DNA from 3 places in the Leptothoe sp. LEGE 181152 genome. Region 1 is predicted to be linked to each of the others. Evidence: riboswitches for the same ligand, from Rfam matches in the RefSeq annotation. Region 1 holds a riboswitch; each other region holds the start of a gene.
What was found. A riboswitch is a leader RNA that binds a small molecule or an ion and turns the genes downstream of it on or off. The one in region 1 is predicted to bind cobalamin.
Positions count from the first base shown of each region.

Region 1 (8,028 bases):
GTGTTGTTAGTGTTAGGACTACTCAGTCGCTTATTTGAGTACAACACTGACTTAATGTTGAAGGCCGTTGTATTAGTACTCTGCGGCATCGGCATAATTGTTGCAGGGTTATGGTTTGAGCATCGACTTAAGCATTCATCAGCACGCCTCAGTCAAGCTTAAACCTGATTTTTGCAAACGACACGTCTATCAGTTTTTTAGGTACTGTCCTATGCCATCTTCGTCATCTCAACATCCCGACATTAAAACTCTGGTTAAGCCTGATGGTAAGCCAGTGCCCATCCAATCGTTGCCAAGACGTAGACTACCCGGTTGGCGATTGTGGGCTCCCCTACTGATTCAGACCGCGATAATTGTCGCAGTGCCTGCTCAGGATGTCTATACCTCTGCCACAGGCACATCTGTTACGCTACAAACTGCCCCTGTCGATCCCTACGATTTTTTGAGAGGGTATTACCAAACCCTGCGTTATGACATTTCCCAACGTGAGACGTTGCACACACTTCCGGGTGGCGAGAAGTTTTTTGAGGACTATGACTATCAGCCTCAGGCCTTTTTTGTTGTCTTGGAAGCTCCCAAAACAGAGACTTCGCCTCCAACTCCCTGGCAACCCATTCGCGTCAGTGAAACACGACCTGACGATCTAGACACTAATCAGATTGTTCTAAAAGGTCAATACGCTAACAATCGAATCACCTACGGTCTGGAGCGTTACTACATGCCAGAGGATCAAAGAGTAGATATCAATGCACATATTAATGATACTCAATGGCGAGATCAAGAAGCTTTTGTGGTGGACATTAAAATCGATAGCCATGGCAATGCGGTGTTAGTAGGACTATGGGTAAATAGCACTAACTATCGTTTTTAATGTAAGGAGATATCTTTGGGTTAGTCCCATTGGTGTTGTCGAGCTTCATCGACGATCCCTTGGGCCTCTTCGAGGGGAATATCATAGCGAGTGCTCAAGAGTTGGGGCATGCGATCGCAGGCACGATTGGGATTCACATCTGGTTGCTTGGAATAAGCAGGCAAGGCAACATTACATAAAAAAGGTGAAGGTTTCACCTCGAGTTGAAGCGGTTCAAGATTTAGAACTTCTCGTAAATTTATAAAAAATAGCAAGGCACCGCTGAGGTTAGCATCGCTGAGGTTGGCATCGCTGAGTAGGGTACAGTTGAGGTTGGCCCCGCTGAGGTTGGCATATCTGAGATCGGCCCCGCTGAGGTCGGCATATCTCAGGTCAGCCCCGCTGAGATTGGCATACCTAAGGTTGGCACCGCTGAGGTTAGCCCCACTGAGGTCAGCACTGATAAGGTCAGCCCCACTCAGGTTAGCGCCGCTGAGGTCGGCCCCGCTGAGGTTAGCGCCGTTGAGGTTGGCCCCGCTGAGGTCGGCATATCTGAGGTCGGCATATCTGAGGTTGGCCCCGCTGAGGTTGGCACTTATAAGGTCGGCGCTGATGAGGTCGGCCCCGCTCAGGTCGGTCCCGCTCAGGTCGATTGCCTCTGCATTTCTGTTAGCAATGCGGAAACGAAGAAACAGGAAAACCCCACCGGCAACCATTGCGAGCGTCCCAATCCCCCTGATGAGGGTTTGACGATGTGGGTGAGCAAGGGTGACTCTTTCGTTGTAGGATAGGCGACCGTCATCTGGCTGAGGTTGACGAACGGGGAGTAACCAAAGCCACCACACTAACCAGAGAAAGACTGGAGTGGAGATCGCTCCCATCACCCACCCCTTGTTGATGCTTATCTTTGGTGGCCACTGCTTGAATCGCTCTCGCATGCTTGGGACTCCCTCAATGTTGAGCCCATTATCGCTCCCCTCATTCGGGAACGCCCTAAATATTTATGCGCGCTTAACCACCCCATTTACGCCAAGGCGTATTCTGCCTTTTTTGTGCTTTTGAAACCAATGCGGGTTTGAGCCATGGTCCATGGACTTTTGAACTAAGTCGATGGGCCATGGCTCACCATCAGGCCTATGCAGTTCCTGCCATAGCTTGAGTAACGGTCTCTTTATCCAGCTCAGAGCCAATGACCACTAGCCGAGTCTGACGAGATTCATCCGCTTGCCAGGGGCGATCATAAAAGTGATCAAAACGCTGGCCTACACCTTGCAAAACTAGTCGCATCGCTTTGTTTGGGACAGAGACAAAGCCTTTAATGCGATAAATCTCTTGTTGCTGCACCAACGATTGCAAACGTTTTACCAAAACAGCAGGCTCAAACGCCTTATCTAGCTCAACATAAACGGACTCCAGATGATCGTCATGCTCATGCTCTTCTTCATGATCATGATGGCTGTGACGACTATCCAAGTCATCTTCAACAGCGGCATTAAAGCCCAGCAAAATATCTGGGCTAATTTCACCCTGCTGACAAGGAACAACCTTAACGCCCGTGGGTACCGTCTGTTGGAGCCATCGTTGTACCTTAAGACGGTTATCTTCCGACATCACATCGGTCTTAGTTATTAACACCATATCAGCACAGGCTAGCTGATCCTCAAACAGTTCTTCAATGGGCGTTTCATGGTCTAATGAGTCATCTGCCTGTCGTTGGGCTTCTAGGGCCTCTAGATCGCCAACAATTTGACCATTGGCAAGGGCATTGCCATCCACCACCGTTACAACACCATCCACGGTTGCTCCAGTCCGAATTTCAGGCCAACGAAACGCTTGCACTAAAGGCTTTGGCAGCGCTAAACCTGAGGTTTCAATGACAATACAGTCAATGTCTTCTCGCCGCTTTAGAAGAGTTTGCATAGTAGGCAAAAACTCTTCTTGCACAGTGCAGCAGAGACACCCATTAGCAAGCTCTAGAATGTTAGCATCAGGCGTCTCATCTTCATCACAGACCTGGCAGGATTTTAGAATTTCTCCATCAATGCCAACCTCTCCAAACTCATTGACTAATACAGCGATGCGTCGTCCCTGGTTGTTTTGCAATAGATGACGCACCAGTGTGGTTTTACCGGACCCTAGAAAGCCGGTGACTACGGTAACAGGAATTTTATGCATTGGTTTTTCCTAACGACTAAAGATTCAAGATTTTGTGCAAATTTGGTTTGGTAGAGGTGCACATTGGTGCACCCGTCAGGATGCAGACAACTGATTCTGATCCTGCATTGGACGTACAGCAGTGGGTTCCTACAGAGGAACTATTTATTTCTAAAAAAGCTCTTTCCTAAATTCTCTCCAAGCAAATTGAAGTCAAGTATGAAAGAAAGCTAAAAATAACAAACAGGATAGTTTGAGATGTCTAGTCGATCTTTTACCTTTCCTTTTGGAGCTACCATGTACGCATAAGTTGCAGAGTGGGCAAATTCAAGGTCATGTCTACCTTTTGGGACATTATCTTCTAGATACATACACAGTACCCTTTAAGAGGGTTCACAGTAGATCAGCGTAGGTTAAGCGAGCAAAACATAATCCATCATCAGTGTGGACAGAAACGTACCGCCCACACCGCAAATAATAAAACCAGCAAATCGCAGCGCTGAACTTTCGGGTGACTGTTGGAATAGGCGACTACCCATCCCATAAGCAGCTGTTGCGATCGCAAGCTGAATCGATGCAAATCCTAGCAAATAAGCCATCAGAGGACCCATTTCAGCACCAAAGATGGATTCTCCATAAGCAAACCCATGGAACAACCCAGAAATGGCGGCTAAGCCAGTGATAATTGTGCTATTTGGCCGCTCTTTTAGGGCTAGTAGTACACCAAAGACAAGCACTGAGGCAGAAATTACCAGCTCAGGAAGCGGCAAATCAATGCTCATCAAATGAATTCCTGTACCCAAAAGAGAGGCTAAAACAAAGGCAACAGGAATAATTAAGTTGCGACCAATGGCCGCTGCTAACAACCCTGAGGCGATGACAAACACTAGATGATCTAGTCCAATGACCGGATGACCAAGACCGGATAACAATCCTTCAATGAAATTACTGGGTGTCTTTCCGCCCAACGGATGATGAGCTAGGGCAGGCAACCCATTGAGGAGAAATGCTGCGATCGCAACAAGCGCAATCTCACCTGAACGACAAAGATTCTTAACCTTGAAACCCTTCAAGGCGACTAAAGCATATAAACCCATCTGTACCTCGCAGATCAATAAAACGGCAGGTTGACCATCGGCGGGCATTCTGACTGGGAGGTATAAAACTTCCTTCACAGCTGCGGGACAGTGGCAGATTTTCACTGCGCTTTCCCCCTTTCCTCTAGCGGCTGTTCCCCACTAGAACCGATGCTAAGCAGATTAAATCTACCACCTTCGCCTTCGCTTTGGATATCAAAATTGCACAGGATTAACTATTTAGGATTGGCATAGAACGTTGTTTCTTGGCTTTCTGTTAGAACTATACCCATACCCTGTTGCAGATCCTATGCCATTTGCCACGTCATCTCTTCCCCTGCCCGTAACGGCACAAGTTCAGACTCAGTCAGAGGCACTTCATCGGGGATGCGCCACGTTGTTTTGACCAAGGTAATTTGCTGCGTATTGCGGGGTAGTTTGTAAAAGTCTGGTCCATGGAAGCTGGCGAACGCTTCTAGTTTATCGAGGGCGTCAACACTCTCAAACGCTTCTGCATACAACTCCATAGCATGCAAGGCCGAATAGCAACCGGCACAGCCACAGGATGTTTCCTTATTGTTGCGATCATGGGGGGCACTATCGGTGCCCAGAAAAAACTTAGGATTACCCGAAGTGGCCGCTTGCAAAATTGCCCGACGATGCTGCTCATGTTTCAAAATTGGCAGGCAATAGAAATGGGGGCGAATTCCTCCTTGGAAGAGCGCATTACGGTTAAACAATAAATGCTGCGGTGTGATGGTTGCAGCCACATGGTTATGGGCCAGAACAAACTGCACAGCATCTGAGGTGGTAATGTGCTCAAGCACGATACGCAGGTTGGGAAATCGCTGCTTAAGTGGGAGCAAATGTTGCTCGATAAATATCTTCTCACGATCAAAAACATCGACCCCTTTATCGGTCACTTCCCCGTGTAACAATAGGGGCATGTCCACCTGCTGCATGGCAGCAAAGACGCGATCGCACTTACGAATATCCGTCACACCAAAGTCTGAATTAGTTGTTGCACCGGCTGGATAGTATTTAACCGCTTTAACAAACTGGGAGGCTTTGGCCGTAATGATCTCTTTGGGGTCTGTATTGTCAGTCAGGTAGAGGGTCATCAGCGGCTCAAATTGTTTGCCAGCTGGAATGGCTGCAATAATGCGATCTCGATAGGCTGCCGCATCCGCTACCGAGCGCACGGGGGGCTTCAAATTCGGCATAATGATGGCGCGGGAAAACTGACGCACCGTATGGGGCAAAACCGCTTTCAGCATCACACCGTCCCGCACATGCAGATGCCAGTCGTCGGGTCGGGTTATGGTAAGCTTTTGCATCTTTTAATCATTAAACAAGTAGCAAGGTGATTATAGTGTCCATCCACTATGGAAAGCCATCTAATACTCAATCCCTATCTGGGCTGGAATACCTGCACTGATGGGGTGCTTGATGCGATTCATTTCTGTCACCAAATCAGCAACATCAATTAATTCCTGGGGCGCATAGCGTCCAGTACTGGCCACATGACAATGGTTAGGACGAGCCTGAATGCCTGCCATTACAGGTGTCAGATCTAGCCGAGCTTTTTTGAGCGCAATGTGTAATTCATCCAGAACAACCAGGGAAATATCGGGATCCGCAATGAGCTTGGTTGCCGTTTGCCAGGCCTGCTCCGCCATCCGCTGGTCTTGATCCGGGTCCTGGGTTTCCCAGGTGAACCCCCCACCCAGGGTATCGATACTGATGGGAAAACCCTGTTCCTTGAGCTTTTCCAACATGATGCGATCGCCATCGGGAAACGCACTGTCGTTTTTAATAAACTGCACCACAGCCACCCTCATATCATGGGCTAAATGGCGATAAACCAGGTTCATGGCACTACTGGTTTTACCTTTACCTAATCCTGTAAACAAAAGATAAAGTCCTTTTTCATTCCCTGCGCGGTTGGCACGGGACTGATCTTTAGCGGCTTTTATCTTCTGTAGACGGGCTTGCTCTTCTGACGTATTTTGTGGGGTGTTCTGTGGGTTGGTCATAGTGTTTCCTCAATGTGAGCTTCGGCATCTAATACAATGGCCCTCAGCTGTTCTAGCATTTCGGGTGAAACCTGTTGCCATAATCCTCGCTGGTGGGCTTCTAACAACCGTTCTGACATATCCCGTAACGCCCAGGGATTATGGGTCTGGATAAAGCGTTGAACGTTGTCGTCTAGAATGTACGTCTCGGCAACGCCAGCATACATAAAATCAGCCACCGCGTGGGTTGTTGCATCATAGGCAAAGAGATAATCCACCGTGGCAGCCATCTCAAAAGCGCCTTTATAGCCATGGCGCATCACCCCGGCAATCCATTTAGGATTGACAACGCGGGAACGGTAAACTCGGCTGATCTCCTCGGGCAAAGAGCGAATGCGCGGCTGTTGGGGGCGGGAGTGATCACCAAAATAGGCTGTGGGATTTTTGCCCTGGGTGGCGCGCACGGCAGCGACTAGGCCCCCCTGAAACTGGTAGTAATCGTCAGAGTCCAACAGATCATGTTCTCGATTATCTTGATTGTGCAACACAATTTGCAGCTGCCCTAGCCGTTGTTGAAAGACATCGGGAACGGAGGTGGAGCGCAATTTGCCCAACGGTTCCTGTGGGGAGGGCTCTCCTGTGCTGGGTCGCCCATAGGCATAGCAACTCCAGTTAATATAAGCCTGGGCCAGGTCGCGATCGCTACTCCAGTTTTGTGCCTCAATCAGTCCCTGAAGTCCGGCACCATAGGCCCCTGGCTTAGACCCAAACACCCGGTACTGGGCACGAATATCGGCATCCTCAGCACTAAACCCCAGGGACTGCCAATGGTCGGCTTCTTGCTTTACCTGGGTAGCCAGGGGATTCATGCCAGACGGTTCATCCAGCGCTGCCACCGCTGCCACCGCTGAGTTAAACAAATCAATCAGGTTAGGAAAGGCATCGCGGAAGAATCCCGAAATGCGCAGGGTAACATCTACGCGGGGGCGTTGCAGCACCGATAGGGGCAGAATTTCAAAATCCACCACCCGACGACCCACCCCATCCCAAACGGGGCGCACTCCCAGGAGAGCCAGGGCCTCAGCCATGTCATCTCCGCCCGTGCGCATGGTGGCCGTGCCCCACATGGACAGACCCAGGGTTTTGGGATAGTCTCCCTGCTCTTGGGTGTAGCGCTCCACCAGGTTCTCTGCGGCTCGACGACCCACATCCCAGGCACTTTCCGTCGGCAGTCCCCGAATATCAACGCTGTAAAAATTCCGCCCGGTGGGCAGCACATCCGCCCGTCCCCGCGTCGGTGCACCAGAGGAACCGCTGGGCACATAGCCTCCATTTAAGCTGTGGAGCAGGTGGGTGATTTCCTCGGAGGTTTGGGTGAGTTTGGGCCAGAGCCACTGGCGGATCCAGGTAAGTTCTGCAGTTGTTTTAGGACCGCAGACGAAATTCTCTTCCTTAGCCAGCAATTGTTCCACTAAGCAAGCCGCCTGGTGTTCTAGTACTTCAACGGCATCACCAACGGTGTAGAGAGTTGCCAACCGCTCAGGCTGCAACAAAGTATCTGGTATCTCCAGATCTTTGATAACAGTGCCTAAATCTGCGGTGAGGGGGTCAAAATGCAGATCCCAGCCCCAGTCGTCTGAGATCGCACGGGTTAACCCCTGACGACCGGGACCGGGCTGCCGGGCAATGGCCACCATCAAATCCCGCAGCTGCCTGCCATCGGGGCACAGACCTAAAATATGCAACCCATCACGGATTTGAGCTTCCTTGAGATCACACAGGTACCCGTCTGTTTGGGTAATAAATTCGCTAAAGGCATTTGAATCTAACGATTGATCATTGCGCCGCGATCCAGGTTGCTTTTCTTGGGAGAGTTGCAGCTGTGGCAAGATGGGAGCCAGACCTGGCAAAAAACTGAGATCCTGTTGTAGAT
Region 1 covers NZ_JASATU010000012.1:63,320-71,347, forward strand. The annotation lists gene QGP82_RS06790 (DUF2157 domain-containing protein) at 1-162, shown strand, start outside; gene QGP82_RS06795 (GDYXXLXY domain-containing protein) at 212-871, shown strand; gene QGP82_RS06800 (pentapeptide repeat-containing protein) at 892-1,788, opposite strand; gene cobW (cobalamin biosynthesis protein CobW) at 1,985-3,025, opposite strand; gene QGP82_RS06810 (HupE/UreJ family protein) at 3,418-4,101, opposite strand; cobalamin riboswitch at 4,124-4,268, opposite strand; gene pyrC (dihydroorotase) at 4,389-5,417, opposite strand; gene QGP82_RS06820 (cob(I)yrinic acid a,c-diamide adenosyltransferase) at 5,478-6,116, opposite strand; gene cobN (cobaltochelatase subunit CobN) at 6,113-8,028, opposite strand, start outside.

Region 2 (8,028 bases), on a different contig from region 1:
ATGGATGTTTGTCAAACCGCAGGACTCACTGTAGAGCAGTCCAACAGTGGTCCTATGGCACTGCTTAACCCTCTCTGTATTGCTAAAGAGGAAGGCGTACCGACTCTACTAACCATGGGTTGGAATATGCTCACCCGTCCGGTTCTCCGTCAGCGCATTCTCTCTATGCGAGAAACGTTTATCCGTCATGGCAGCAACTTAGGTTATGTTGTGCTTTGTGCCAGAAAGGAGAGATAAACCATGTCTAGTCTCACGTTTATGCCCACGTTGTCTGCTGTTGGTTAGTGCCGTAGATTATATTTCAACTAAGACTCTAAAACGATGCCGAGGAACCTGACTGTTTTGTTTTTACTAGGGCAACTCTTCCATACCGGGGATCAATATCTAGTCCCATGATTTCTACCTCATGTTTATCAGTCTGAGAAGAGTCCTCAATTGTATAAGTTACGACTTCTCCAGGTGTCAACGTTAAACAGTGATTGAAGATGGCTTTCCTGGACTTTATGGGTAAAAACACGGTGTCTCCATAGGCCAAAGCCGCATGATTTTGAAAGGTAACTTGTCCATCATGGGTTAAGATCCCCGCTGGTGTTGGAAATTGATCACACCAATGAACAGCTAAAAACCAACGAGCATCAGCTAGCCGATTAAAAATATGCCCCTTCTTGGGATGTTGTAATACACGGTAGCCACCTTTGACCGAGATAATAGTGCCACCTAAAAAAGCAACGGCAACATCAATAAAGTGATTCATTGTTCAGAGTCATGGATTGTGTGACTTCAAGAATTGTTTTCGAGGATGTTAATAACTGTGAAGAAAATTATAGATTGAGAATTTTAGAAATTAGTATGCTCCAAGCGATCGCAACAGTAATTGGGGACAGAATTAACAACAGATTTATGTCAATTATGGCAGGAGGATCCCACATAAACTAATGCTCTCCAGAAATATGTAATCTTTACGGCTTTTCACCGATTTGCTCTAGTCGGCTCAATACAATCTGACGATTTCGTCGTGCGTTCTGATAGCCAGGATTATGCATCAAGGCTTGTTCAAATGAATGTAGAGCATCTTGATACCTTTCCAGGTTGAAAAGGGCATCCCCTCGGTTATCCCAACCGAGAGCGGAGCCTTGTGCGCCCCATTGACTATTGATTTCAAGGGCTAAATCACAGGATACTAAGGCTTGATGAAATTCTTGCAGTTGACTGAGAACACCACAGCGATTTGCCAAAACAAGAGAATACTCTGGTTCAATTAATAAAGCATGATTGTACGCTAACAAAGCATCTGGATAACGCTTTTGGCTAAAAAGCTGTTGCCCTAAATTATTCCATACTGTGGCATCAGTGACACTGGCAACAGCAGGGGATACGTTAACTATTAAACAGAGAAAAAGAGTGATAACTATCGTGACTAACGATTCAATCTCTCGACCCACCATTACTTGCATGCCTCCCGCATTCATACATGCTCAGACAGATGACCTTAGCATCACCTAAATAAGAAAAATTGTCAATAAGGATCTACGGCAATTTGTAGGTGATTTTATGAATTTAGGAGCGTGACTGATAATGCCTGCGCCACGGGAAGCAACTGTATTTAGTTTGCTCAGCAGACGATTAAGCAAACCTGAGGGACTTGTCGGTTCACATATCCGTTCGGGTGTTAGGTGATAGGGTTGGGTACTTTGGCTTAATACTTACACTTATCATCTCTAGGGCCTCATACCGTTTGGCCAGCCTGTGATCGTGAAATATGCGTGTAATCCCAGGTTTAGCGTAGGCAAGATCGGCTGAGATCGCAATCGCCCTACCATCGATCCCCGCTAAAAATCAGCTTTCTAAGCATAGGCCTTTCTTGAGATTTATACCCAATAAGCCTGATTTATGTACAACTTAACGTCTTCTAAAATTTGGTAAGCGGCTAGAATGCTGCGACCCACTACCCAAATTTTCCCATCCTTTTGGAGTAGATGAAGCTTATCCTGCCAAGGCTCAGGCACCTTGCCTGCTTTGATCTCGTTATCATCGTCTCAACGATTCCGTTGTTTGGGCACCGGTACTAATGTGGCATCGACGATTTGACCACATAGGGCTTGGTAGCCCATCGCGTTAAGATAGGCCCCCAAACTACCTAAGCAACGGTTCCACGAGCTCAACTATAATCACGCAACATTTTTTTGATCTCGAGTGTATGCATTTCTTCCTGTCCAATTTTGGTACGGGTATATTCTTCCAAATAAACGCTGGCGTTTTGGACCACATCTAGGAGCTTTTTGTACATATTTAATGCCGTTTGCTCATGGTTTAGACTTTCTGACAGGAGGTCTTTAACCGAGTGGCGGTTGTTTTCCTCAATAGCTGAGATTTGCTGACTGGGATGGCCTTCTAGCCCAGTAATAATCTCACCGGCTTCTTGGGCATGGAGTAAAGATTCATTTGCCTGAGTCTTGAAAAAATCTACAATCGGAATGCGATTGGGCCCAGTAACCATTAAAGAACAATGGGTATAACGCACCACACCAGCTAGCTCAAATTCCATAATTTGATTGAGCAGTTCAATGGTTTGTGAGGTGTCAAGGTTTTTCATTTAGTCATGTTGAGAATCAACGAGTTCTGATTATAAGCATGGAATAGGTTTTATGGGTGGCTATGATTTAATGGTTGGAGTTGAAAGATGATTGGGGCATGGGTTTAGCTAAGTAGACATAAATCATCTGGTAGATCATCTGGAAGCCTGCAATTTCAATTGCAACTAATAAGAGAAAGCTCATATTTCAACTGTTTCCAATCCCTTGTGCTATCGTCAAAGTAGAGTCTCATAAAGCAGAGGCGCTCTATTATGATTGGGCGTTTAGTGATTAGTTTAGGGTTGTTGGGGAGTATCTGTATAACGAGTGCAGCCACTGCCGCTGGGCTAGATGTTGTCGACTCGGCCACATTAGGAACCCACCGTAATTTACCTTGGTCAGAGCCAGTTCAAATCAATGATCCGTTTGAAGGCAGCTTTGTTGGGGTATTTGACCGTCATTCCTTTAGCGATCGCTTTTTGAATACAACCGCCCGAATTGAGGTGCAGAGCCTCTGGAGTCGTGATTTTATTCGGGTGCTGTCGATTATTCGCGATCGCGACTGTCTCAGCGGGTCGTTTCGGGTTTCTCCAGATTTGAGTTGCTCAGAATTTAGTAACGCCAGAAATATCATTCAACTTTTCATTAAAGTTGATGGCGATGTGTTTCAAATTGATGGACAAAATAATGTGTTCTCAGTGAGCAATGAGTTAGCCCAAGCGTTGCAAAATGCACCAGAGACAACGCTTGATATTCGACTGGTGACTGATAGCGGCGAAGCAATCGATAGCAAAATTGGCGAGGACACCGTTAAAGCTTGGAAAACGGTCTATGCCACCGATCTGGCTCAGCCATTTTAAGACAGCACTCGTGCATCAATTTGATGGATGAGTTAGCTTGATTTGCACATACAACGGCACCTCGCCCCCGGCTAGAAAGCCGCTCCAGGCATTATATCCGAGGGGGAAGATTAGTGGCGACAAGCACCTGCTGCCAGTTTGCCTAGGCTGAAGGGATCATGTTTCTGAGTTTCCCTGCTGTGGAGTGGCACTGGACGGATACCAGTTTAATGCAAGAAGGGCCTGGCTAGCCACGACCATCTTTTGTCCGTTATCTGAAAGGGGCCGTTCACCCAAGTCTAGCGAGTCAGCCCGCACGGCACGGAACACGCCGAAGCGACACAGGCCACCCCCAAAGGCTAAACGCATTAATAGAAATGTGGGTACTTCTCGCAATGATTTGAGCAGTCCGACAACCCCAAACCGCATCAGTGATGATGACCCATGGGTGCGGGGAGTCAGCAGATAAACAACGATGTCAACCACCAGCAAAATCGCTAGGAGGGCAACAAGCAATGACAAAATATTCATGTTAGTAACTATTCTCATTTTTAGGATGGAGGCGGTTGCCCACTGGGGCAATGGACATACGATGAGAGAACTGCCGTTGTCAACATCGACGCATGCGGCGAGTCACTGATTGAGAGAGAGATGCGATCGTACATCCAATCAACATCAACCAACCCCGCCATGGAAATCGCCTGGCTGGTTTTCCAAAGGTCTTTTGGCTCCGCATCTTATGGGTAAGTGCCGTTTGTGAAACAAACGTAAGTGCCGCTTGTTTCACAAACGGATGAACTGATGCAGGAATACATCCAGGGCGATGCAGATACTGTTGCAACATGAGTGCTTCAGGCGGCAGTATAATGGATGGCACGATGCTTTTAACTTTTTTCAAAATGATCTGTTGAGAACGGGTTAGACAGTGCTAAGAGCAATAGATTGTTCATACCTTTTGCAGGCATAACAATCCGTGACACACTGGCCAACAGTTTCTCAAAAAATTAATTAGATAACTAACAGATGCCCAAAATTAACAGGCACACTTCATAGTTATGGAGCTAGATATGCCTAGGGTAGAGCATTGTAGAGATTTCCCCTGGCAACATAGTTACAATTACGCACTAAAATCATCATCCGTACCTCGCAGATGTTGTAGAACATGAGTTGAACTATCGGCGGGCATTCTGACTGAGAGGTGCGACACCTCCTTCACAGCTGCGGGACAGCGGCAGATTCTCACTGCTCTTTCCCCGTTTCCTCTAAGGACTGTTTCCCCTTAGAACCGATACGCCCAGTAATCTAGCACATTCTGACTACGCACAACACGGAATGTTAATTCAATTTGCGGTGCTGTCTGTGCGGCTCATTCTCGATTCCCTGACTCTAACGATGGCAAATGCATTCGCATTAGCAATAGTGTGGCGATCACCGCAGCAACAGAACTGACATAAAAAGGAGCCGCTGTAGAGACTGTTGCATAGAGCCAGCCAGCGATGAGACTGGCAGGTAATGCAGACAAACCAACTACCATATGAAAGGTGCCGGTTTCAGCGCCTCGTCGGTTGGGGTGTACTAGATCGGCAACAAATGCTTTTTGGACACCCCGCGTTAGAGTGCCATAGAGGCCGTATAACATAAACAGTAACCAAATAATAGCAGGCGTCTCTGCTTGAGCAAATCCCAAATAGGTGATAGCAAAGACAAGATATCCACTGACGAGTAGCGGTCGTCGCCCTATTTGGTCAGATAGACGACCAGCGATCAGTCCTAATCCAACGGCTACCAGGTTAAAAGCTGCGTATAGTAACAGAAGTGTAGAGCCGGTAAAGCTCAGCTCTTGGGCCCGTAATAACAGAAAAACATCCGATGAATTTCCTAAACTAAAGAGGGTAACGGCTAGTAAATACTGTCGATAGGTGGGGCTTAATCCTCGTAATGTAAATTGGGGACGTGCTTTTCTAGTTTGGGGACGTTGTTCTTTGACCTGAGTTAGTAAGATCAAAACACCCAGGAGCGCTGGGAAAAATGCGATCGCAAACACGCCTCGATAATTTCCTACAGAGTGTTGCAAAAAGACAAAACCCACCAGCGGACCCAGCACTTCACCCACCGTTTCCAAACTATGGTGTAAGCCAAATGCCTGTCCCCGTTGGGCAGCAGTACAATTCTCAACAATTAGAACATCCCGTGGTGCAGCTCGTAATCCTTTGCCAATCCGATCAAACAAACGTGCCCCTAACACATGGCCCCAGGTTCCCGACAGAGCTAACCCTAGTTTAGACAATGCCCCTAAGCTATAACCGGCCAACGCAAAAGGTTTGCGCCGACCGGCCCAGTCCGACAGCCAGCCAGAGTACAGTTTCAAAATACTGGCCGTGCTCTCAGCAATCCCCTCGATCAGCCCCACTGTCCAAACTGGAGCACCCAGCATGCTCGTCAAGAAAAAAGGTGTTAGTGGATACACCATCTTGCTGGCAAAATCAGTCAGCAAGCTTACCCAGCCTAGAGCTTGAACGGTTCGTGTCAGCCTACGTGATTGATTAGTCATAGAATCCTACTGGGGGTTCTCAGGATGAAGTAGCAGGGGGATAAGATGATCTGTCCTATCCCCCCTGCCCTCAAAAATTAAGCTTGAGGCATGAACAGAGCCAAGCTGCCAAACAGTAAAAACAGTCCTCCACCTAATGCAGTCAGTGTACGTTCTGAAACCCTGCCACAGAGCCAGCGACCACAGTTAGTGGCAATGGCTGCACAAATAGCATGGCCCAGGACGGCACCCATCACGACTCCGCCAGGTGGATTGGCTGCGGCCAGAGCAATGGTAGCAATTTGGGTGCGATCGCCCCACTCCGCCACGAAGACTAACCCAAAGGTCTCGGCCATAATTGCCAAGGGAGTCTCTTTCGGTTTTCTCTTGCTTTTTTCTGCCCTATCTACTGCTTCAGCCGCATCTTTCTCTTCGTCTCCTGTTGTTGCCATCTGGCTAGCCTGATATAGCAGCCGAATACCAAAAACAATAAATAAACAAACCTCAGCCCATTTAACCACTGAGTCGGGTAACAGTGATGCCGCCTGCCCAACTAAAACGGAGAGTATTGTCATGAGGGCTAATGCCCCAACCGCCCCTGCAAATACCCAGCGGCGACGATGGCGCATGGCCAAAATGGCGGCAATAAAAAAGGTCTTATCACCCAACTCAGAGATAGTAATCAATAACAGACTGGCCGTAAATGCAGCTAGCATCCTTTCAAATTCCTCAGATCACAACGGTCTCTGGCACGAATTTGACGAGGCACAAGACTCCACCAAATCCGCGTCAGCAGATTTAGTGAAGGTCTCGCTAATGACTAGTGGAAATTCCCTATCATTCTCTGAACCAGGCTCATCACCAGTATGTTGATTCAGAGATGTCGGCTAAACCGATAGCTACTCCCCTTCGAGAAGGATTATACGACAAATAGGACCTTTATGATTTTTAATTGCATGATTTCCTATAAAATACATATACAAATGAAAACCATTAGCATTACGTCAGCAGGACATGGCCGACCTTGCCCTTACATTTTCCACCAGCAACCTTAGTGAAATGTTTGCCGAGGCGCAGCAGCAAACCGGTGCGGCCTGCCAGTCTAATGTGCTTGAGTCTGTCTACACTTTAGAGAAACCCTTTGGTCGATTAACCTATCGCTGTATTCGCTTAAGGCAGGGGTTAGAACTATCCATTAACCAGTTGCAGCTAGAAGAGAATCTTCGAGTGATTCAAACAACTCAAAATTACTCAGCCTTGGGGCTGAGTTTTTGCATTATGGGAGAGTTTCGAGGACAGTATCAAGGTTCATCGGCGGTGCAGTGTGCAGGACCGAGTAAAAACTTTCTAGGTCTTTCCCAAGGCGATTTTAGGTTTATTACTGACTATTCTGCCAAGCATCCCATTTATATGCTGACCATCAATGTTTCGCCAGAGTGGTTGGGGGAGCTTTGTCCTGAAACAATTGAACGTGAGAGTCTGGGTAAAACCGTTAATGTCCAAACATCCCAAGCAAAAATTCTCGGCACCATTGGCTGGACGACGCCCACTATGCTAGCAGCGGTACAGCAAATTTTAGCCTGTCCCTACCAGGGCAAGGTGAAACAGCTTTATCTAGAAAGCAAGACTCTGGAGCTGCTCGCACTCAAACTAGAACAAATGGGACAGCCAGAGTTATCGGAGGACAACAAAATTACTCTAAAAACCGATGATGTCCACCGTCTTTACCAGGCCAGGGAAATTTTGCTGACAGACCTTGAGCATCCTCCATCAATCATAGAATTGGCTAGACGGGTGGGGATCAATGACTTTAAGCTGAAGCGAGGTTTTCGTCAGATTTTTGGGACCACCGTATTTGGCTGTCTGTACGACTATCGTATGGAACGGGCCAAACAACTTTTAGATACCCATAATTTAAAGGTGGCTCAGATTGCCCAAACGGTAGGTTATGCAAATCCGAGTCAGTTTTCGGCAGCCTTTAAGCGTAAGTTTGGCTTTTCGCCTAAAAACTATAGAAGCCAGCGGCAGGCTCTTTAATCTGTTGCCTGGTGGGCCGTTCCCACCCTAAAGATAAAAACACTCCCGC
Region 2 covers NZ_JASATU010000017.1:415,874-423,901, reverse strand. The annotation lists gene QGP82_RS10075 (SAM-dependent methyltransferase) at 1-237, shown strand, start outside; gene QGP82_RS10070 (hypothetical protein) at 314-754, opposite strand; gene QGP82_RS10065 (tetratricopeptide repeat protein) at 960-1,469, opposite strand; gene QGP82_RS10060 (ferritin-like domain-containing protein) at 2,159-2,593, opposite strand; gene QGP82_RS10055 (hypothetical protein) at 2,846-3,433, shown strand; partial or broken gene QGP82_RS10050 (SAM-dependent methyltransferase) at 3,716-3,844, opposite strand; gene QGP82_RS10045 (hypothetical protein) at 4,023-4,289, opposite strand; cobalamin riboswitch at 4,573-4,717, opposite strand; gene QGP82_RS10040 (MFS transporter) at 4,779-5,963, opposite strand; gene QGP82_RS10035 (TMEM165/GDT1 family protein) at 6,041-6,658, opposite strand; gene QGP82_RS10030 (helix-turn-helix transcriptional regulator) at 6,957-7,979, shown strand.
Region 2: another riboswitch for cobalamin. It lies ahead of QGP82_RS10045 (hypothetical protein); the one in region 1 lies ahead of QGP82_RS06810 (HupE/UreJ family protein).

Region 3 (8,028 bases), on a different contig from region 1:
ACATTCTGCGAGCGGAGAATGCCACCCAGCATTATGAGCTGGTAAACCAGTGGGCAGAGGACGTCTTTAATCAATGGCAGGACTTTCATCCTGTTGTTCAGGCATTACTGGAAACAAGCATGTAATGACAATTGGGTGTTGTTCATTTATGGTCAGGAAACGGCGTAATTTTTGGAAGCTAATGGCTATCATGCTCATGGCAGCCATCGGTTTTCTCTATTTTAGTAATGCTTCTTTTTGGGTGAAACCCATTGGTCTTTCTCCGATATTGGTGGCCCATCGTGGGTTGAGTCAAGGCTATGATCGCCAGGGGTTAACCAATGATACGTGCACGGCTGAGCGGATGTTACCCGTGCCCCATGACTATCTTGAAAATACGCTGCCGTCGATGAAAGCGGCGTTTGACTATGGCGCTGACATCGTTGAGTTGGATGTTCACCCAACGACTGATGGGCATTTTGCTGTATTTCACGATTGGACCATTGACTGTCGTACTAATGGTGCTGGTGTTACCCGTGAGCAAACTCTAGATAGTCTACAGGCTCTTGACATTGGTTATGGGTATACCGTCGATGGCGGAAAAACCTATCCATTTCGTGGACGAGGTGTTGGTATGATGCCGTCACTGGAAGAGGTGTTCAATGCTTTTCCTGATCGTAATTTTGTTATTAACGTGAAAAGCCAGGATCCAAAGGAGGGTGAGCTTTTAGCTGAGCGATTAGCGATGCTACCTCCTGAACGTCAGGCACAATTTATGGTGTATGGTGCAGACCAGCCGACTAGCATTATTCGTGAACAATTTCCCACGATTCGGACGCTGTGGCCACGTCGACTAAAACAATGTTTGATTCGCTATGTAGCTTTGGGTTGGACTGGGTGGGTACCGGATAGGTGCGATCGCAACATGCTTCTGGTCCCTGCCAACGTTGCCCCCTGGTTATGGGGCTGGCCCAACCGATTTCTGCAACGCATGCACAATGTGGGCACCAAGGTTTTCCTGGTGGGCGACTATAACGGCGAAGGCTTCTCCCAAGGTTTTGATGATCCGGAGCGACTTCAAGATTTACCAGCAACCTATGCGGGGGGTATTTGGACCGATCGGATTGACTTAATTGGTCCAGCCGTTCATGCAATCAATTCTTCTGATAATTTCATCGAAGGTTAAATTTGCCATACTTCATTGATTAACATCACTTTTGAAACGATCAGCATTAGCAGCTTCCGATGTTGCCACATCTCCCTTGCCAAAGAAGGCAGGAAACGGCTTGGGAATCTCAAGGGCGCGCTGAGTGGCGGGTCGAGCATCGATGCGTTCAAACCAGGCTTTTAGACTGTTTAACCCATCTACTGAGACCTTGGCCCAATAGTAGGATCTTGCCCACGGGTACATAGCGATATCAGCGATGCTAAAGTCATCACCAACAAGATAATCTTTATTGTCAAGCTGGTTGTTTAACACTTCAAGCAGTCTGCGTGACTCTGCCCCATAGCGGTTGATGGCAAACTCATCTCGATGTCCTTGAGGTTCGGCGATTCTCTGGAAATACATGGCTTGTCCCATCATGGGACCAATTCCGCTCATTTGAAACATGAGCCATTGGAGGGTTTGCGATCGCAAATTTCTATCCTCAGGCAAAAACTTCCCATATTTTTCCGCTAAGTACCAGAGAATGGCCCCCGATTCAAAGACAACAAAATCATCATTACTTCGGTCCACAATCGTAGGAATACGTCCGTTCGGATTCAGCCGCATATACCAATCAGACTTCTGTTCTTTTTGACTAAAGTCAATCGGCGTTAGTTCATAGCCAACCTCTGCTTCTTCTAAAAAAATCAGTGGCTTCCAACCGTTCATCGTTGAAGCCGTATACAGATGAATATCGTGCATGGGAGTTCCTTTAAGGAATAAAAACCAGACACGCATACCGTACAAATCTAAGATACGATAGTCAACCAGTATACTTTTAGTAACCAGTCATGGGCTTGGCCATAGAAATTGAAACCGATAGTCATGGTCGTAAACGGGCAGTTGAGCCTTGCCTGGAGCCTTGCTCCATTGAACGAGGAATGAGAGTTTTAGGGGGAAAGTGGAAAGGCTCAATTCTCTGGCATCTCAAAGATGGCCCCGTGCGATTTAATGATCTCGCTCGTCAGATTGGCGGTGCTAGCAAGAAAATGGTGAACCAGCGTCTTAAAGAGATGGAAGACGCAGGACTCGTGAAACGCCAGGTAATCAGCACAAGACCCATTGCCGTGGCTTACGAAATCACAACGTTTGGTTGTACTGCCCTAGGCTTTCTAGAAGAGTTAAAAAAATGGTCAGAAGATAACAATCTCTAAGCAAAATTTCAATATAGCTTGTTACCTTCCATTACTTTGAAAGATTAGGTTCGACAACAGTTGGAAAACTTTCAAAGTTACGACGTACCCAGTCCATACCCACTTCATTGTTGAGCTTGATTTTTCTAGGTGTATCAGAGTAAATTTTGCCCAGAATATCTGCATCTTGTTCGACAACCACTTTGCTAAAGCTAAGAAAGCTGTCACCTAGCAGATTAAATAGAGGGTGTTTTGCCTGACCAAACAACAAAATATATGTGCGAGTTCGGTTTTCCGCTTCAGGTATAAAGAGATGACATTGAGCAATTTTACCCAATGGAGTTTCTCCATGAAAAATAACCAAAGATGGAAAATGGTTCTCCAGATGAGCTTTTAGCCTATTAGGCAATAGAAAGAGATCTGGCTTTCTCACTTTCTCTAATAGAGAATAAGGTTCAGTGGGCATTTCATAAAACGCATGGGAGTGATGCCCCTGATCAACAAACTGATGAAATTCTACCTCAGTAATCCGAAATAAATCTCGGTGAGTACCGTTTTGATGGTTATAGTCATGCATGTTGAGCAGCATCGTCAGTAAATCAGTTTCAACCCTGATATCAGCGGTATGACCCACAAAGTTATATGTTTTGGCCACATCATCCAACACTGTGGGAATCCCAATTTTTGGCTGATGATCCCCATAGGACCAGATAAAATCGCCCTGAATAAAGAGTTTTAACGGCTTTAATTGAGGCAGCGTTTTCTTACCTGACCCAGGCAATACCGTACAGCCCTTGCCATCAAAGGCAAGGGCATGAAATGGACAGGTTACCTTACTGGTGCCGCTGTTGGTTTCACACCATCCTTCTGACAGCATGGCTCCCATGTGAGGGCAAGCATTGGGCAGTGCATGAATGTCTCCAATGGCATCCTTCCACATCACGTAGTCACTGCCATACAGCGACATTTTGCGCGGCTGATCCACTGCCAGCATAGACCTGTGCGCCAATAACCAGGGCGCACCAAAAAGCATAGACTTCATGGGGGTCTCCGTTAGTTATAAAATTGTGAGGAATCCGTCGTGTTTTAAAAATATGACAGACCAGTCGCATTTGTCAAAAAATCTTCGTCGCCAGCCCAAGCAAGAGCGGGGCAAAGAACGGGTGGAAAAAATTTTAGATGCGGCGGCGGCAGTTTTTGATGAGGTTGGTTATAACGCTGCCACCACCCATCAAATTGCAGCGAAAGCTGGGACAGCCATTGGGTCTGTGTATCAGTTTTTTGCAGATAAAGCGGCTATTTTTAACGCGATGGAGCTGCGCCATGTGGAACGCGTCAAGCAGTTTTGGGCCCATATTAATACGCCAGAAATTGTGCAGCTACCCCTGCGGCCAATGATTCATGCCCTTATATCTTCAGCAGTAGAGCTGTTTGAGCAGCCTGTATCTAGAGTGGTGTTTGTCCAGTTTTACACCGCTCGCGATATGTTCCAGTCGATTGACGACAGCATGACCCAAGAAGCCATTGACTTCCTGGCCAACATTCTACAACAGCGCAATTCATCATTAGGGCAAGCCCAATGTGACCTTCTGGCCGAAGTGTGTGTGCACAGTTCTAATGCCTTGATTCTGAAGGCTCTACACACCTCTGACCAAGAGCATCGTCAGCGCTTGACACAGCAGATTGAGGACCTACTAGTGTCATATTTAGAACCGCATGTTGGGAATGATCGTGCCACCAATGTAATGAAAGTAATGATATGCCCGCACTGTCAGTCAAAACGACTATCAAAAAATGGTCGTCGTCGAGGAAAGCAGTGCTATCTCTGTAAGGATTGTGGTAAACAGTTTGTCCAGTCGCTTGCGAGCGATTAGCCTGTCCACCCTTAGGTCTAATTAGCTACCTGAGCTGATCTTTTCAGATATCTGTTTGAGAAAATTTAGATGAAAATTAATATAGTCATCATTGAGCCAGTCCTGGGCCAGGGAATGACCGGTATTAAGCCCAAAGAACCAAATATCTCGTATGGCAATAAACGGTTCGACAAGACTTAAATCCAAATCAGAAATCTCTCTCTTTGACCTATATCCCTCTAGAAAACTTGACCATAGGGCATCTTCTTTGCCAAGCAGCCTAATCACCCACCTAAATGTGGCCAGATCATAAATGCGCCAACCCAGGCCACAGCAGTCAAAATCAAAGTGTGTGACCTTGCCACCATGCTCATGGGCATTCTCTCCATGAACGTCACCATGGCAAAACCCATAGTCCAACTTACCTACCTCTGTAGCATTAACAATTGTAAAAAGACTGTTGGCTAACTCACTTAAGAACTCCCAGTCTGAGGGCCTTTCTGCTAAATAAGGTTGGATCTTGACCAAAGGCTCATCTATAAGATGTTTGAGGTCTAATGTATAGCGGCTAGCATTGGACTCAAACCCTGAAGAACAACTGTGTATTTCTGCCACTGCCTGACCAAGGAGAGTTGCATCTTTTGGATCGTTAAACTCTAAGATATTTCCTTGGGCAAACTGAGTGATAATAACGTGTCGTTCTCCTTCTGGAGCCATAATCGGGGTAATAAACCCTCCTTGCTTTCTCTCAATAGGAATAGCAACAGCTGCCCCCTGCTTATGTAAGTGCATCAGTGCCGCTAGTTCAAACTCTATGTCTGAGCGTGTCCTCCAATTGTGTCGATACACCCGCAATATAAAATCATCTTTTTCGGAAGATAATTTATAGGTGTCATTGAGCCCCCTATGCCAAAACTCGCAGGAGACAGGATTCGGCATTTTATATTGCGGTGCTACTTTACTCAAAAGCTCAGATGCACTCAAGGTCGAATACGTCGCTTTAATAGTCAAGCTGGGCTGAGGCATAGTAAACAGATTAATGATCGCCGTTGCAAATTTATAGAATGGTGGGGAGCGACCTGGATAGGCATTGGTTATCCAGGTCGCTCACAAGGTGGCTCAGGCAAAAGTCTTTTGAGGAGGCCAACAGTATCTAGGTATTTAATCTGAACATCTCACTTTAGATCAGTGTGATATGATTTTACTCTGGATCGGTTCTAGTGGGGAACAGCCACTGGAGTTAATGGGGAAAGCGTAGTGAAAATCTACCACTGTCCCGCAGCTGTGAAAGAGGTTCTAAACCTTGTTTATGCCTCTCAGTCAGAACGCCCGCCGATGCTGTGACCTAAGATATCTGCGAGGTACGGATGTGAATCAAATCTTTTTTGCCCGGTCCAGGCTCCAACGGCGAGTTTGTTGTCGATATGTCTATAGCCCTTGAAACAGAATTGACTAGAGTCTATGTATACGGTCTTTAGCTTCAGTGGCATAGCTAAATAGTCATCTGAAGCATGGCTCTAGCCTTAACTTTTGTCTGCAAGTTGCTTTGGCCTCCACACCTTAAATCCCTCTCCTTCTCCTCAAGGAGAGAATTTTTGGCTTGAAAGAATTTGTTTTTCTCAAAAAATCTCCTCTCTTACTGCCTTCCTTCTTCAGGAGAAGGGTTTGGGGGATAAAGGTGATCCTTTGGTTGTTCGTTTCTCCACACAATACACACTTAAAACCAAAAGACCAATGTCTACTATGTCCAAGTTCCCTGCTTCTCTAACGCTTTTATCTTTTCTATTGGCATCACCTGCCTGGGCTGGAGAAACAACCAAACTAGAAAATTCTGAATTAGCTCAGACTCCTGAGGTAGATGACGTTATTCGGATTAATGTTGTTGAAAGTATCCTTGATCAGCCCGTTTACTCTCCTTTTCGTCGTGAAGGTACTGTTCGTGAGTCAACACAGCCTGTTTATGTGATTAATCGCGAACAAATTGAAACGCAGGGAGCCCGCACTGTTGATGAAGCCCTACTCTATCTGCCCGGAATATTGAGCGAAGGTACAGCCGGTGGTCAGTTGGGCTCTCAGAGTGGTCAGTTTATTCGGGGAGGTGGAACAGCTCAAACCCTGATTTTGCTAGATGGTCGTCCGATAAACGAGATCGGTGCAGCAGGTGGATTTGATCTCTCGACCTTTACAACCGATGCGGTCGAACAAATTGAGGTGCTGCCAGGGGGGGGCTCAGTACTGTATGGATCCAATGCCATTGGTGGTGTCATCAATATCATTACCCGCAGGCCGCTGGAAGAAGCAGGGATAGAGGCAACCACTAGCTTAGATCTTGGCAGCTTTGGCTATAACAGTCAGGCACTACAGGTGCGGGGAAACACTGGCAATGTTGATTGGAGACTCGGTTATAACCGTACCGATTCAGAAAATGATTTTCCTTTTAGCCTAAGCACAACAGACTTTGAGGGTGATCGCAGCAATGCGGAGGTGCTTTATAACAATCTTAATTTTCAGTTGGCAGCTGATATTAATGAACGCAATCGGGTAAGTCTGGGGGCATTGTATCTCACCAAAGATTTAAATGTTCCTGGTGGTGTGCCGACTCCTAGCGGCTTTGGTGCGTTCAATACACTGACTGAAGATGATAGTCAGTATACAGAAAATTTATTACTGGATTTAACCTATGAATCCAAGCTGGGGCAAGGGGATAACTCATTGCTAACAGCACGATTATTTGGTGATTTCCTTGACCTTACCTTCGAGGATCCCATTGCCGATAGCAGTTTTGATACGCCTTCAGAAGATAGGATCGATCAAATTTCCCTAGGTGGGCAATTGCAGCATACCTGGCAGTTTGCTGATAATCAGAACATTACCTACGGTGTCGACTACCGTAATGTTCAAGCAGAAAACGAAACAACTAATTTGTTGACAGATTTAACCACTGAGGCCTATGACAAAAGCATTAATCAAACCGGTATTTTTGCTCGATACCAGGCTGATATCACCTCTCGCGTCAGTGTTAATGCCGGTATTCGGCAAGATTTTAATGATCTGGCTGATGAAGACTCTTTTACTTCATTTAACTTAGGTACACGGGTGGCTTTAACCGATACCACGAATTTTCGGGCTAACTTTGCTCGCAATTTTCGTGTGCCTACCTTATCGGATCTTTTTCTGACCACATTCAACACCAACAACCCAAACCTTGAACCTGAAACTGGCATTAGCTTTGACGTAGGTATTGATCAACAAATCGGCGACCGGGGCTTATTTAGGGTTACCTTCTATCGCAATGAAATTAAGGATGCCATTAACTTTGACAGTGATACCATGAGGTTCGAAAACATTGATCGAGTGGAGGCCATCGGGATTGAGACGGAGCTAAACTACCAAGTGCTTGACGGTGTGTTTGCCTTTGCAAATTACACGTGGAATCGTCCAGAAATTAGGGAAAGTGATAACCCCGATGATCGAGGTAATTCTTTGCCGTTTACCAATGCCGACAGCTTTAATTTAGGTCTGGCTTATGAACCTGGCGATGGGGTATACGCGGCTCTATTCTTACGCTCCATCAGTGATACTTTTGTTGATCGGGGTAATTCAGAAACCCTTGATGGGCGAACAACCTTGGACTTTAAGCTACGGTTGCCTCTAAGCGACAGCTGGGCATTGAATGCCAGCTTAGACAACATTTTTGATGAGCAGTTTGAAGAGTTTCCTGGGTTCCCTGGCATAGGTCGGAGTGTTCAGGTGGGTTTGAAAGGAACTTTCTAATCAAGTAGGGAGAGGGGGTAACAATGGATCGATTTGAAAAGCAGGACTCTGTCCTCCTTGTAAAGGGGGACTATAGGGGGGG
Region 3 covers NZ_JASATU010000017.1:759,980-768,007, reverse strand. The annotation lists gene QGP82_RS11515 (DUF5946 family protein) at 1-125, shown strand, start outside; gene QGP82_RS11510 (glycerophosphodiester phosphodiesterase family protein) at 182-1,165, shown strand; gene QGP82_RS11505 (glutathione S-transferase family protein) at 1,178-1,888, opposite strand; gene QGP82_RS11500 (winged helix-turn-helix transcriptional regulator) at 1,978-2,340, shown strand; gene QGP82_RS11495 (Rieske 2Fe-2S domain-containing protein) at 2,372-3,361, opposite strand; gene QGP82_RS11490 (TetR family transcriptional regulator) at 3,414-4,193, shown strand; gene QGP82_RS11485 (phosphotransferase enzyme family protein) at 4,215-5,198, opposite strand; cobalamin riboswitch at 5,368-5,523, shown strand; gene QGP82_RS11480 (TonB-dependent receptor plug domain-containing protein) at 5,907-7,946, shown strand; gene QGP82_RS11475 (ABC transporter substrate-binding protein) at 7,970-8,028, shown strand, end outside.
Region 3: another riboswitch for cobalamin. It lies ahead of QGP82_RS11480 (TonB-dependent receptor plug domain-containing protein); the one in region 1 lies ahead of QGP82_RS06810 (HupE/UreJ family protein).